DNA from 4 places in the Brevibacillus sp. genome. Region 2 is predicted to be linked to each of the others. Evidence: riboswitches for the same ligand, from Rfam matches in the RefSeq annotation. Region 2 holds a riboswitch; each other region holds the start of a gene.
What was found. A riboswitch is a leader RNA that binds a small molecule or an ion and turns the genes downstream of it on or off. The one in region 2 is predicted to bind cobalamin.
Positions count from the first base shown of each region.

Region 1: it holds a riboswitch for cobalamin, as region 2 does, so the genes downstream of both, metE (5-methyltetrahydropteroyltriglutamate--homocysteine S-methyltransferase) here and cobO (cob(I)yrinic acid a,c-diamide adenosyltransferase) in region 2, are expected to answer to the same signal.
Region 3: it holds a riboswitch for cobalamin, as region 2 does, so the genes downstream of both, DEP07_RS00400 (ABC transporter substrate-binding protein) here and cobO (cob(I)yrinic acid a,c-diamide adenosyltransferase) in region 2, are expected to answer to the same signal.
Region 4: it holds a riboswitch for cobalamin, as region 2 does, so the genes downstream of both, DEP07_RS22870 (ABC transporter substrate-binding protein) here and cobO (cob(I)yrinic acid a,c-diamide adenosyltransferase) in region 2, are expected to answer to the same signal.

Region 1 covers NZ_DOTK01000060.1:27,003-30,209, forward strand. The annotation lists gene brnQ (branched-chain amino acid transport system II carrier protein) at 1-1,148, shown strand, start outside; cobalamin riboswitch at 1,307-1,507, shown strand; gene metE (5-methyltetrahydropteroyltriglutamate--homocysteine S-methyltransferase) at 1,648-3,207, shown strand, end outside.
Region 2 covers NZ_DOTK01000025.1:36,049-39,255, reverse strand. The annotation lists gene cobD (threonine-phosphate decarboxylase CobD) at 1-822, opposite strand, end outside; gene cobO (cob(I)yrinic acid a,c-diamide adenosyltransferase) at 822-1,361, opposite strand; cobalamin riboswitch at 1,633-1,854, opposite strand; gene DEP07_RS05350 (TerD family protein) at 2,035-3,207, opposite strand, start outside.
Region 3 covers NZ_DOTK01000003.1:11,249-14,455, forward strand. The annotation lists gene DEP07_RS00395 (M24 family metallopeptidase) at 1-882, shown strand, start outside; cobalamin riboswitch at 900-1,109, shown strand; gene DEP07_RS00400 (ABC transporter substrate-binding protein) at 1,409-2,446, shown strand; gene DEP07_RS00405 (FecCD family ABC transporter permease) at 2,494-3,207, shown strand, end outside.
Region 4 covers NZ_DOTK01000078.1:37,958-41,164, forward strand. The annotation lists gene DEP07_RS22865 (FecCD family ABC transporter permease) at 1-699, opposite strand, end outside; gene DEP07_RS22870 (ABC transporter substrate-binding protein) at 728-1,894, opposite strand; cobalamin riboswitch at 2,045-2,242, opposite strand; gene DEP07_RS22875 (winged helix-turn-helix transcriptional regulator) at 2,397-2,765, opposite strand; gene DEP07_RS22880 (alpha/beta fold hydrolase) at 2,875-3,207, shown strand, end outside.

The DNA of each region.
Region 1 (3,207 bases), on a different contig from region 2:
ATGATTTGCGTTCGTTGGCGAGTCGTGTGCATCCGGTATTTGGTCTTGTGTTTACGATTTTGCTCTACTTGGCAATCGGGCCGTTTTTCGCTATTCCGCGATCCGGGAACGTCTCGTTTGAGATCGGAATCAAGCCATTTTTGTCCGAGCAAGCTGGTCCGGTTCCACTGATCGTCTTCACCGTCTTGTTCTTTACACTCGCTTGCCTGTTATCTCTCAATCCTGGGAAAATTATCAATGTAGTCGGAAAAGTCTTGACACCGATCAAGCTGACTTTTATCGGCGTGATTGTGTTGACGGCGATTTTGTTCCCGATTGGCGCGCTGCAAGCACCTGTGACGGATTATCAGTCCAAAGCGTTTTACAAAGGCTTTCAGGACGGCTATTTAACCTTGGACGCTTTGGGGGCATTTGTGTTTGGAATCATCATCGTGAATGCGATCAAGCAAAGAGGCATCACGGCGAAAAAGCAAATTTTGCTCACGTGCGCAAAAGCAACGATGATCGCGGGCGCACTTCTGGCGTTCTTCTACACGGTGCTTGCCTATATGGGCGCTTCCAGTGTGGAGAAGCTTGGTCATCTGGAAAACGGGGCGCAAATTTTGGCCAAGGTGTCCAATTACTACTTCGGCTCTTACGGCGCCGTTTTGCTCGGCCTCATGATTACGATCGCATGCCTGACCACCAGCGTCGGTCTCATTACAGCTTGCTCTTCGTTTTTCCATTCGCTGTTTCCGGCGATCTCGTATAAAAAGTTTGCCGTCATTCTGGCTGTGTTCAGTACACTCGTCGCCAATATCGGCTTGACGGCGCTGATCAAAGTGTCGGTTCCGATCTTGATGACCATGTACCCGATTGCGATTTCCCTCGTCTTTTTAACGTTTATGCACAAAGGATTTGGCGGACGACCAGAGGTGTATCAGGGAAGCTTGCTCGCTACTTTTCTGATCAGCCTGTTTGACGGACTGAACGCGGCAGGTGCCCAGCTTCCCGTCATCAACGACTTCTTTACTCGCTATTTGCCGATGTATACGATCGGGCTTGGCTGGATGCTGCCCGCTGTTGCAGGCGCTGTGATCGGCTACACTATTTACATGATTCGCAAACCTTCTCTGCGGGCACAGGAGCTGCGACTGACCAAGCAATAAACCGGGAAGCTGGCAGAGTAGAGGCAATCAGGCTGAACTTTGAAATAATTTTGGTGAGTGGAAATAGTTTAGCATGACAAAAACTGGTTTACGTGTTACTGTAAGGAGAAAGGTGCTCTTTTGCTAGATGCGAGAGCACATGCACTCATACCGACAATTTCATATGAGTGGGAACAGGTTCCTTGGCCGCGAAAATCGGCGCAAGGATGAAAAGGGAAGTCGGTGAGAATCCGACACGGTCCCGCCACTGTATGAGGGGAGTTTGCACAGCGATAAGCCACTGGTCGAGACGGACTGGGAAGGCGTTGTGCAGATCGTGATCCTCAAGTCAGGAGACCTGCCTGTTTCGACAACACTGCTTAACCTACGGGAGATAGGGAGGTGTTAGGATGCTGTGATCGCAGTGCTTATTTGGCATTTCTAACGTTCTTTTTGACCGTTGGAAGTGCCTTTTTTGATTGGCTTTACAAATACCTTCAATGGATGGGAGAGAAAGCTCATGAAAAGCAGCAACCTGGGATATCCGCGAATCGGCAAAGACCGGGAGTGGAAAAAAGCATTGGAGTCCTTTTGGGCAGGCAAATTGGAAGAGTCAGCGTTTCTTGCGCAAATGGAGCAAATCCGCCAGCAGCATCTGATCAAGCAAAAAGACAAAGGCATCGAGTGGATTCCCGTCAACGACTTTACTTACTACGATCACATGCTGGACATGGCTGTCATGTTCGGACTCGTTCCGAAGCGTTTTGCCTATGATGGCGGCCCGGTACCGCTCGATACGTACTTCGCCATGGCGCGCGGCAACAAAGAAGCTGTCGCAAGCGAAATGACCAAGTGGTTCAATACGAACTATCACTACATCGTTCCTGAGTTTGGCCAACGCCCGCCAGTGCTGGCAGAGAACAGGCCGCTGAAAGCGTACCTGGAGGCCAGGGATCAGCTGGGCATCGTCGGGAAGCCGGTGATTGTCGGGCCGTACACGTTTGTCAAGCTGGCGAAAGGATATGCGAAAGACGAGTTCGAACGCGTTGTCGATCAGATCGTGCCGCTTTACGTGGACGTGCTTCGTGAACTCGAACTGCATGGCGTGGAATGGGTGCAAATCGATGAGCCGGCTTTCGTCCAAGATATTTCCGAGCAGGACAGAGCGCTCATTCGCCGGGTGTACGAACAGTTCAGTCAGGCGCTGCCACACCTCAAGCTGATGGTTCAGACGTATTTCGAAGTGGTGGATTGGTACGAGGAGCTGATCGCGCTGCCAGTGGAAGGCTTGGGCCTGGACTTTGTCCACGGAGGAAAAGCGAATTTGGCCAACCTGACGGCACATGGTTTCCCGCAGGAAAAAGTGCTCGGCGCAGGAATCATCGATGGCCGCAACATTTGGCGCTCGGCCCTGGAGGAAAAGTGGGAGCTGGTCAAGACGATCAGCAATGTGGTCGACCCGGACCGGATTTGGCTACAGCCATCGAGCAGCCTTTTGCATGTTCCCGTCACTGTTGAAGCAGAAACCGATTTGCCTGGGGAAGTTCAAGCGGCATTAGCCTTTGCGGACGAAAAATTGGGAGAAGTGCAGCTTTTAGTCCAAGGATTCCGATTTGGAAAGTATGTTATCTCGAAGGAAATTGCCCAGAACGAAAAGGACTTGCTCCGCCTGGCCGAGTCTCCGGCGAGAAACCGGGAGAAAGTACAGCAGGCTCGAAAAGCGCTGGAGACGACAGAAGCCAAACGCGACGTGCCGTTCCACGAGCGCCGCGATATCCAGCAAGCCGCCTGGAAGCTGCCGCTTTTGCCTACAACGACGATCGGCAGTTTCCCGCAGACGGCAGAGGTTCGTCAGGCCAGACAGCAGTACAAAAAAGGGAACTGGACAGTCGAGCAGTACGATGCCTTCATCGCGGAGCAAATCAAGCAGTGGATTGCGATTCAGGAAGAGATCGGGCTGGACGTGCTTGTCCACGGCGAGTTTGAACGGACAGACATGGTCGAATATTTCGGGGAAAAGCTCGACGGCTTCGTCTTCACGAAAAATGGCTGGGTTCAGTCGTACGGTTCCCGTTGCGTC
Region 2 (3,207 bases):
CAGGCTGCGGGTTTTTCGCTCGTACTCCTGCTCCATCAGGCACAGTTCCCCCGCCAAAAGGGCCAGCGCATTCACGCTCCAACTCACTTGCTTTTGCCGCATGTTGGCGATCACGTCTGGATGGGCGATCGCGTATCCCAGACGCAGGCCGGGAATCGCATACATTTTCGTCATCGACCGCATCAAAATGACCCGCGGAAAGCTCTCCAGGCGACTCGCCAGCGTAAACTGCCGTTCTTCCGCCACGAAATCGAGAAAAGCTTCGTCCACGACCAGCCAGGTGCCTGTCTCTGCCGCCCAGTCCGCCATTTGCAACAGCTCCTGCGGCTCGTACAAGATCCCGGTCGGGTTGTTCGGCGAGCCGACAAATACGAGATCAGCCTGTTCAAACAGCTTGTACAGCTCGGCGCGATCCGGCTTGTAGCCGTTCTCTGCTTTTCCGTAGCAACCAATGACACGCGCGCCAAACTGCTCGGAAAGCTCTGCATATTCCGAAAAGCACGGATACACGACGCCGACTGTCTCTGGTTGCAGCCCGAGAATCGCCAAAGCCATCGCTTCCGCCGCTCCATTGGCTGGCAAAAGACATGCTTCCGGCAGTCCGAGACGCTTCGCCAGCGCCTTGCGAAACTCGCGGTGTCCCGGGTCCGGATAGCGCAACACCGCAGACAGCGAATCCAGCAGCATGTCCCTGACCCGTTCCGGCATGCCGAGCGGATTGATATTGGCGCTGAAATCGAGAAACTCTCCAGGCTTTACGCCAAAGCGTTGCGAGGCGGTCAGCAAGTCGCCACCGTGACCATACGTTTCCAGCACGTTCATTAAAATTCTACCCCCAGCACTGCTGGTATTCCTTCGTCATAGTAATGCTTGAGCGGCTTCATTTCTGTCACCAGATCAGCCATGTCCATCACTTCCTGCTTGGCGCTCCGCCCCGTCACGACCAGATGCACATGGCTCGGCCTGTTTTGAATCGCTTCCAAAACATCCGAAAGCGGCAGCACATCGTCAATGGGAAAACGGTCGATCGCCAGCGCGTTGTTCAGCTCGTCCAAAATCACGACGTCATACGCTCCCGAAGACAGCTTTTCCCGGGCAAAAGTCCACGCCTCCTTGAGCGCTTCCCGATGCTCCTCTGGCGTCTTCGTCCACGTAAAGCCTACGCCCTTTTGCACGATCTCGATGCCGAGCTTGTCAAAAATGATTTTCTCTCCATACGTCCGCTCAGGCGACTTGATGAACTGAATCATAATCACCTTTTTCCCCCGCCCGGTCGCCCGTACAGCCAGGCCCACCGCTGCTGTCGTCTTTCCTTTTCCGTCTCCGGTATAGACCAAAAACAGTCCACGTTTATTGCTCACAACGCACACCCCCAGATTGAAGTGAAGACCTTGCTGTCATTTTGACCCTACATACTTTTCAGGGCCCCCGTCAGTTACCTAAAAAAGGATAGTTTTCTCCAGCCCTTTTCAGGTACTTTTCGGGGACCCCATTGTCCAGTCCAAAAAGTGTCAGCGATTGCTTGTCAGGCGCACAAAAAAACGCTTTGTTTTCCAAAATCTAGAAGGAAAACAAAGCGCGGATAGCTGACAAAAACAATCCTCACCTCTTCCTTTGACCCGAAGGAAAACAGTGCATACACCAAAACAGGCAGGTTTCCTGGCTCAAGGATCATCACTCTTCTTCTCCTTCCCGCCTCGTAGTGGGGCAGTGGATGGCGCCGTTGCCAGGAAGAAGAGCTACTCTTTTACAGTGGCGGGACCGCGTTGGCATTTCACCAAACTTCCCTTTTAACCCTGTCTTTCACGAAATAAGCACTCGCAAAAACACAAGGACCTGTTTTCTATCCTATTCAAATGTCGTTCATTCATTTCAATAACACTCACTTGTTTTAATAATAGCAAATGCTACCGTGGATTCAAGCAAAAGCTGCAAATCGGAGAGGGGAAATGGAAAAACACGGAAAATCCGAGGGAGCGATTCTTGCAAACAACGAAAAAAGCCAGCCTGAGCTGACTTTTAAACTTCCCATCATTAACCAGCGAGGAAATCAGCCAAGATCACTTCCATGTCAAACGGGGTAATCCCCTCTTCCATGGAAAAAACCGTGTCTGCTTCCTCCATCCGGTCGGTAATCGTCCCTCTCGCCTGTGCGTGCAGGGTGAACAGCTCGTGCAAGGTCGGTTTCACAAGTGTCGTCAGCGCGCGGCCCATCCATTCGATGCCGCCGCCATTTGCCTCTACGTTGTTGACAAAGCGCGGATGCGAACGCAGCGCGATGTCCGTCCAAATGACTTTTCGCTCTGCCAGATCGAGAATGACCGGGAGGCAGATCGTCGAACGGGCAGCGATGTCGGCTTTATCCTGAACTGTCAACGGTTCAAAAACTTCGCCGGACTCGGGCTGACTGCGGATCATCCAGCCTGCGAAGCACTCCGGCAAATCGCAATACGGCTGGCTCGTAAACGAGTTCAGTGACATCACGACATAGCGCCCGCCGTATCGAAGCACTGACTCGATATCGACATCGATGAACTCGCACGCTCCGTTCGGCGCCTGTACGACATCGCCGCTATGGCAGGCGCGATACTTCGCGGACCGCAAATTGGTGTAGGACACATGCTCCATGTACGTCCACTTCTCGTCATACAGGACAGCGGACAAATCGATATCTACCCGCCCGGTAGGGACATCGTTGACGATCCCTTCCTTCCACCAGGTGAAAAAGCGGATCGTGCTCCCCTCGGGGATCGGCAGTCTGGAGCCGCGCGCTATCGTGCGCAACGCCTTGCTTGCCGATCTTTGGGAAAAAGGCACCAGTTGCTCGTGCAATTGCGGGTCGATATAAACTTTTCCGAGAGTAGGCAAGGCAGAAAAGCGCCGAATCAATACCTCGCGACATATCCCGGCTGCACGCGCGCGCTGTTCATCCGCCAGCTGCGGAAGCATATTGGGGATCGCCTGTACTTTTGCCACTTCTCCTTTTGGAAAGAACGTTCGCCACTCACCGTATCGCTCCCGCTTGTCAAAGTGATTCATCACCTGCAAAAGGACGGGGGTCGATACAGAAGTCGCTATCTGCTCAAAGGAGCGCAACACCTGATCGCCCGCTTCCGTCAAGCGGAGCATGTGATCCAGCCGTCGGGCAAATTCACCTGGCCGTTGCATCAGCAATCTGGTCGCTTCTTTTATATCGCACGCCAGGAT
Region 3 (3,207 bases), on a different contig from region 2:
TTTGTTCAGACGATTCTTACACATACGGATACGGACAATCCGTACGAGATTCTCAAGCAGGCGTTGCCAGCGGGCTTGTCCAAGCTGGGCATCGAGAAAAGCCACATGACGGTAGAACGCTTCGAAGCCATGGGACAAGCCGTCGGTGCGCAGAGCTACACCGATGTGGAAGAACCGCTTCGTGAAATGCGCCTGATCAAATCGGCAGATGAAGTTGCCCGTTTGAAAAATGCGGTTCAACTGATCGAAGATACGCTTGGCGAGACGTTGAAAAAATTCAAAGTCGGTCAGACCGAAATGGAGATTGTCGCGGAGCTGGAATTTCAGATGAAGCGTCTGGGAGCAGATGGCCCATCCTTTTCCACGATGGTACTGGCAGGCGAAAAATCGGCATTGCCGCATGGAACGCCAGGTTCGCGCCAGGTGCAGGAAGGCGATTTGCTGCTGTTTGACATCGGGGTAGCAGCTGATGGTTACGTTTCGGATATTACCCGCACGTTTGCCGTCGGGGAAGTCAGCGAACAACTGCGCGAAATTTACGAGACAGTGCTTGCGGCGAATGAGGCGGCGATTGCAGAGGTTCGTCCAGGCGTGACTTTTGCCCATCTCGACAAGACCGCTCGCGACTTGATTGCCGCGCGAGGCTATGGCGAATACTTCATGCACCGACTGGGACACGGTTTGGGCATGGATGTGCACGAATATCCGTCCGTACATGGTCAAAATCAGGAAACGCTTCGCCCGGGCATGGTGTTCACCATCGAGCCAGGCGTTTACGTACCGGGAGTAGGCGGCGTGCGCATTGAAGACGATGTGCTCGTAACCGAATCAGGCGTGGAAGTATTGAGCAAGTTCCCGAAACAATTGACTGTGATTGGCTAACGATCACGAAACACACAATTTCATATGAATCTGATGGTGCTGGCTGGAATCGTTTGGTTCCGCCAGCTTAATAGGGAAGTCCGGTGAAAATCCGGCGCGGTCCCGCCACTGTAAACGAGGAGTGCCTAGTACGCAGCAACCACTGTTTTTCGCGAGACGAAAAATGGGAAGGGAACTAGGCATGTTGATTCGTGAGCCAGGAGACCTGCCATGAGATCATTTGCAATCGACCCACGAGGATGGGACAGATGTAGAAGCAATCTTTAGAAAAGGCGCTCCACAAACGCTGGCTCTATAGATATGTCTGCGTATGTCGAGCACCTCCCGATTGGAAAACTGGGAGGTGCTTTTTTCTATGGGTATCATCGTGGCAGCAACACGTGGAGAGGGGGAGATGCCATTTCCTGTATTGCCAAACGGAGCGGCTTTCCGTATAGTGTAGATGTAATTCGTAACAATTACGATTTGCATAGCAATTGTTTTCATCGTACAGAGAACATGAAAAGAAGAGAGGGTAACAAAACAAATGAATAAAACACCTAAGAAAAAGAAGGCCTTGCAAGGATTTTGGTTCGCGTCTGTGACTGCAATCATGCTGCTCATGTCTGCGTGTGGTTCCGCAACACCGGCAGCTCCTGAACAAGCTGCTACCAAGCCAGGCTCGGAGCAAGCTGCCCAGCCTGCCGCTGGCGAAAACAAGCCAGTGACAATCGTCAACAACGGCATCGAAATGACTTATCCGGAAGCACCAAAACGCGCTGTCACCATGAACCAGCACGTGACGGAAATTATGCTCGCTCTCGGTCTGGCTGACAAAATGGCCGGGACTGCGTATTTGGACGATCAAATTTTGCCTGAGTTGAAAGCTGACTACGACAGAGTGCCTGTGCTGTCCGACAAGTACCCGACGAAAGAAGTGCTGATGGCTGCCAACCCTGACTTTGTGTATGCAGGCTGGAAAAGCGCCTTTGGCGATAAAGGTGTAGGCTCGATGGAGGAGTTGGAGAAAGCAGGGGTCAAATCGTACCTGCAAGAGTCTTCCAACAAGCCGGGCCCGACTATTGACGACGTATTCGCTGACATTGCAAACATCGGCCGCATTTTCCGCGTGGAAGACAAGGCGAACGAACTGATTGGCAAAATGAAAGCGGAAATGGAACAAACGACAAGCAAAATCGGTACCGTGGACAAGCCGCTCAGCGTGTTTGTGTACGATAGCGGAGAAGATCAGCCGTTCACAGCTGCAAACAACTACATGACTGCCCTGATCAAGGCGGCAGGCGGCAAAAACGTGTTTGACGACATTCAAAAAGGCTGGGCAACCGTGAGCTGGGAAGAAGTCGTGAACCGCAAGCCTGACGTTATCGTTGTCGTGGATTACGGCGACAAAACGATTGATCAGAAGAAAGAGTTTTTGCTCGCCAAAAAGGAACTGGCTGACTTGCCAGCGATTCAAAACAAACGTTTGATTGTATTGCCATTGTCCGCAGCTTCCGAAGGGGTACGCGCACCGATCGCGCTGAAAATCCTCGGCGAAGGACTGTACCCGGATAAATTCAAATAAAGAACGGCTGCTTAATTAAGGAGGGAACGGCCCTGCATAAGATCAAGATGCCCTTCATCATCGTTGCCCTGCTGATCGGGTTGCTCGTCTCGATTACGTTTGCGGTAACACTCGGCTCGGTGGAAATCAAACCAGCGACAGTATGGAAAATTGCCTTATCGAATCTTCCGCTGACCAATCAGTGGATCGAAGTGGATTGGTCAAAAGGAGAGCAGACAATTATCTGGGATATTCGGTTTCCCCGCGTCCTGTTGGGGGCAGTTGTCGGGGCTGGTCTATCTGTTGTGGGGGTTGCGATTCAGTCTCTCGTTCGCAACTCCCTGGCAGATCCGTACATATTAGGCGTTTCCTCGGGAGCATCGGCTGGAGCGACTTTGGTGATTTTGTTCGGAGCATTCAGCATGTACGGACAATTCGCCCTGTCGTTTGGCGCTTTCACAGGGGCGCTTGTCTCGATCCTGCTTATTTTTACTTTGTCGCGAATCGGCGGGCAAAACTCGACCGTGCGCTTGCTCATGGCGGGGATTGCCATTTCTGCGATTTTGTCGGCGATTACGAGTCTGATCATTTTTTCTGCGCCAAACGAACACGGCATCCGCTCGGTGTTGTTCTGGATGAGCGGCAGTCTCGCGGGCGGCAAGTGGGAGTATTTGACCATCCCGACATTGATCGTGGTCATTTGTCTGATCGTGCTGCTGGCGCAGTATCGTTCGTTGAATGCGATGCTGATGGGCGAGGAGTCTGCCGGGACGCTTGGGGTC
Region 4 (3,207 bases), on a different contig from region 2:
GTTCAGGTCCCAGGCGTATTTCAGCAAAAGGACAAGCGAGATGATCACGAGCGGCAGCAAAATGTGCAGCACTTGCCATTTTGCTCCCCAAAATCCCCCCATGAGCCAGACGACCAAGTCTTTCAACGCTTCGTTGTTGGAAAAAAACTTCAAACCGGAAACGCCCGCCGAAAACAGTTGCCCAATGGCCACCCCCGCCAAAAGCAGTACGGTCGTCGAGCTGTTTTTGAGCTTGGCGATGCCGTAGACCGCGCCCACAGCGAGACAGCCAAACACAAAGGCATTAAGAGCGATCATCCACTGTCCACTCGAAACGAGGTTGATGCCAAACACACTCGTCCCGGCCACGATCGCCAATGCTGCTCCAAAAGCCGCTCCGCTCGATACGCCGAGCGTAAAAGGGTCTGCCAGCGGATTGCGCAAAATCGCCTGCATAATCGCACCGGCACATGCCAGCGAAACTCCTGTAATGATCGACATGACCATGCGCGGCAGCCGAATCTCGTATACGATGTAGGCGGTCATCTCATCGGAAGCGCGTCCGGACAAAATAGCCAAAAGCTCAGGCAACGCAACTTCTACAGCCCCTTGACTGACTGCGTAAAGCGTCAGCAACACCAGCAGGAGGAAAAGGCTTGTCAAAACGAGCAGCTTGCTTTTCACGCTCCCGTGATAGATGGCCTGGATCGGTCGCTGCACTGGCTTGCTCAGCGGTTGTCCTTGGCTGTCATTGAACATCTTTGAACGAATAGTGCCAAATGCCTTGGTATGGCACGCCTAACCATTTTTCAAAATACTCTTTGGCATACTGCTCGGGATCGATATCCTGGAATTTATCCGGGTACAAATATTTGGCTAGTTGGAGATTGCCGATATACCGCTTGTCCGATCCGACAAAGTTGGTGTAGAAAAAGTAAATGTCTTTGCTTTGCCCCGCCTTGAGCCGCGAAACAGATGTCGTGCTCATAATATGGCGCAGCGCTTCCTCAAACGGCTTCGTATCCTTCACATTGTAGCCACCCAGCCAGGTGCCGTGCAGGGTAATGACCTCCGGGTTGCGCTTGAGCACATATTCCTCGTCGACCATGATCGTAGTCGACGCCTCCGCCGGATTCCATTGCAAGTCGGCAGCGTCTTTCCCGCCAGCCAGAATCGTCGCGTAGCCTTCCCCTACTCCTGGCTTCCCGTCCAACGACTGGCTGGGGAAAATCCGGTAGCCCCCGTTCGTATTGAGAAATCCGGCTGACAAGGCAAGCACCTGTTTTTTGTCTTCCTCCTTGATGCCTGCCACCCGGTCCGCTAACAGCTTTTCAATCGAATGCTTCCAGGCGAGAAATTCGTCTGCCTTGTCCGATTTATCAAAAATTTTTCCGAGCAGCTTCAGCTCCTCATCCATCTGTTCCGGCAAATAGTTGTTCATTCGCACGACTTTGATTCCGGCTGGCTCCAGCTTTTCCTCCAGCGTCTTGTCTGGGCGATTCGTATAGGCGAAGACGATTTGCGGCTTCAAGCTGATGATTTGCTCCAGATTGATCTGCTTCGTTTCCCCCACATCCGGCTTGCTGTCAAATCCGAGGTACGGGTTATTTTTGACCGTCGTGTCGCCTGTAGCCAGCACGTACTGCTCGGCTCCCAGCAGCTTGATCGCTTCTGCCGTGTTGCGATTGAGCACGACCACCCGCTCTACTGGTAGCTTTACCGTGATCGCAGTCCCTGCGGAATCTTGAAAAGCAAGCTCCTGCTTTTCCTGCGGCACCGCCTGTTCAGTTTTCTGTTCCGCAGGCGTTGACGATGACGGTGAAGCAGCAGAGCAGCCAGTCACGACCAAAAAAATCGTGAGCAGGCCAAACAGCCATGCTTTGCCGATCCAGCTTTTCCGGTTCTTTTGCAGCATCGTTTCCACTCCCTATCTTTTTGTGATCAATAGAAAAGCCCCGTCCCGCCGGACGAGGCAAACGTGTAGAAGTAATCAGTCGACATCATGAATAAATAGACACAAGCTGTCGCAGCTTCTTCCTACACCTCACCTTTTCCGCGAAGGATTACGGGTGTGACAAACTAGGTAGGTCTCCTGGCTTTTGGCTCATCGCGCTCTTTCGTCTTCCCCGATGGTTATGCTCCACACCGAGTGACATGTTGGAAAGAGAACTCACCAATTACAGTGGCGGGACCGCTCGGGATTTTCACCCGATTCCCTGTTACCCCTTGCTCTCGCAAAGGCACCTAGCTGCCTGCTATTCTTGGCTGATTATACCATTATTTTCATAGGGAGGGGGGACCGTAAAAACAAATCGGCCGCTTCCTTCCCTTTTTTGCCTTCGCCCGAAAAAAATCCGCCGTTCTCAGGTGGTCGTATGGTTGTCGTATGCGATTATGGCCCGGTGCTTTCAGCAGTTTTAGGCAGTCGGCTCCACTTCATCCGCCACAGGCGTGCCAAACTGCTCTCCCCATTTGATCAAGTATTCAATCACGGGACGCAGTGCCTCTCCCCGCTCTGTCAGCTCGTACTCCACCTTTGGCGGAACGACCGGGTACACATGCCGCAGCACAATCCCCGACTCTTCCAGCTCCCGCAGCTGTTCCGCGAGCATTTTGTGATTCACGCCCATGATGTTTTTCTTCAGCTCACCGTACCGCTTTTTCCCGTTCAGCAGCTGGCAAATAATCGTCGTTTTCCATCTTCCTGCAAGAATGGAAACAGACAGCTCGATCGGACACTGAAACTGTTTGCCGTTTATTTGATAAATCACCTGTTGGTTCCCCATGGTTCTCACTTCCCTTTTGGTAAGTATTCAACGAAAAAGTGCGTACTTACTTTTTTACAGTGTATTCGGTAAGATCACTTTTGTAAAACACGATTTCAAGGAGGCCCTCATGGAAAAATTCGTTCAGGTTGGTCCCATAAACGTCGCATATGCAGTAGAAGGAAGCGGGCCTGCCGTGCTGTTGATCCACGGTACAGGAGGCAGTTACGAAGGCACGTGGGGCAATCTCGGCAAGGCGCTGGCACCTGACTTTACCGTCATCACCCCCAATTACAGCGGCTCGGGCAAAACGCAAGACGACCGCGAGCGGCTGGAGCTGGACGATCTGGTCGAGCAAAATGTGCAGGCAGTTATGCAGGAAGGCTTTACGCACTTTCATGTCGTAGGCTACTCGCTCGGCGCTGTCGTAGCAACGGCCATCGCCGCCAAATACCCGGAGCGA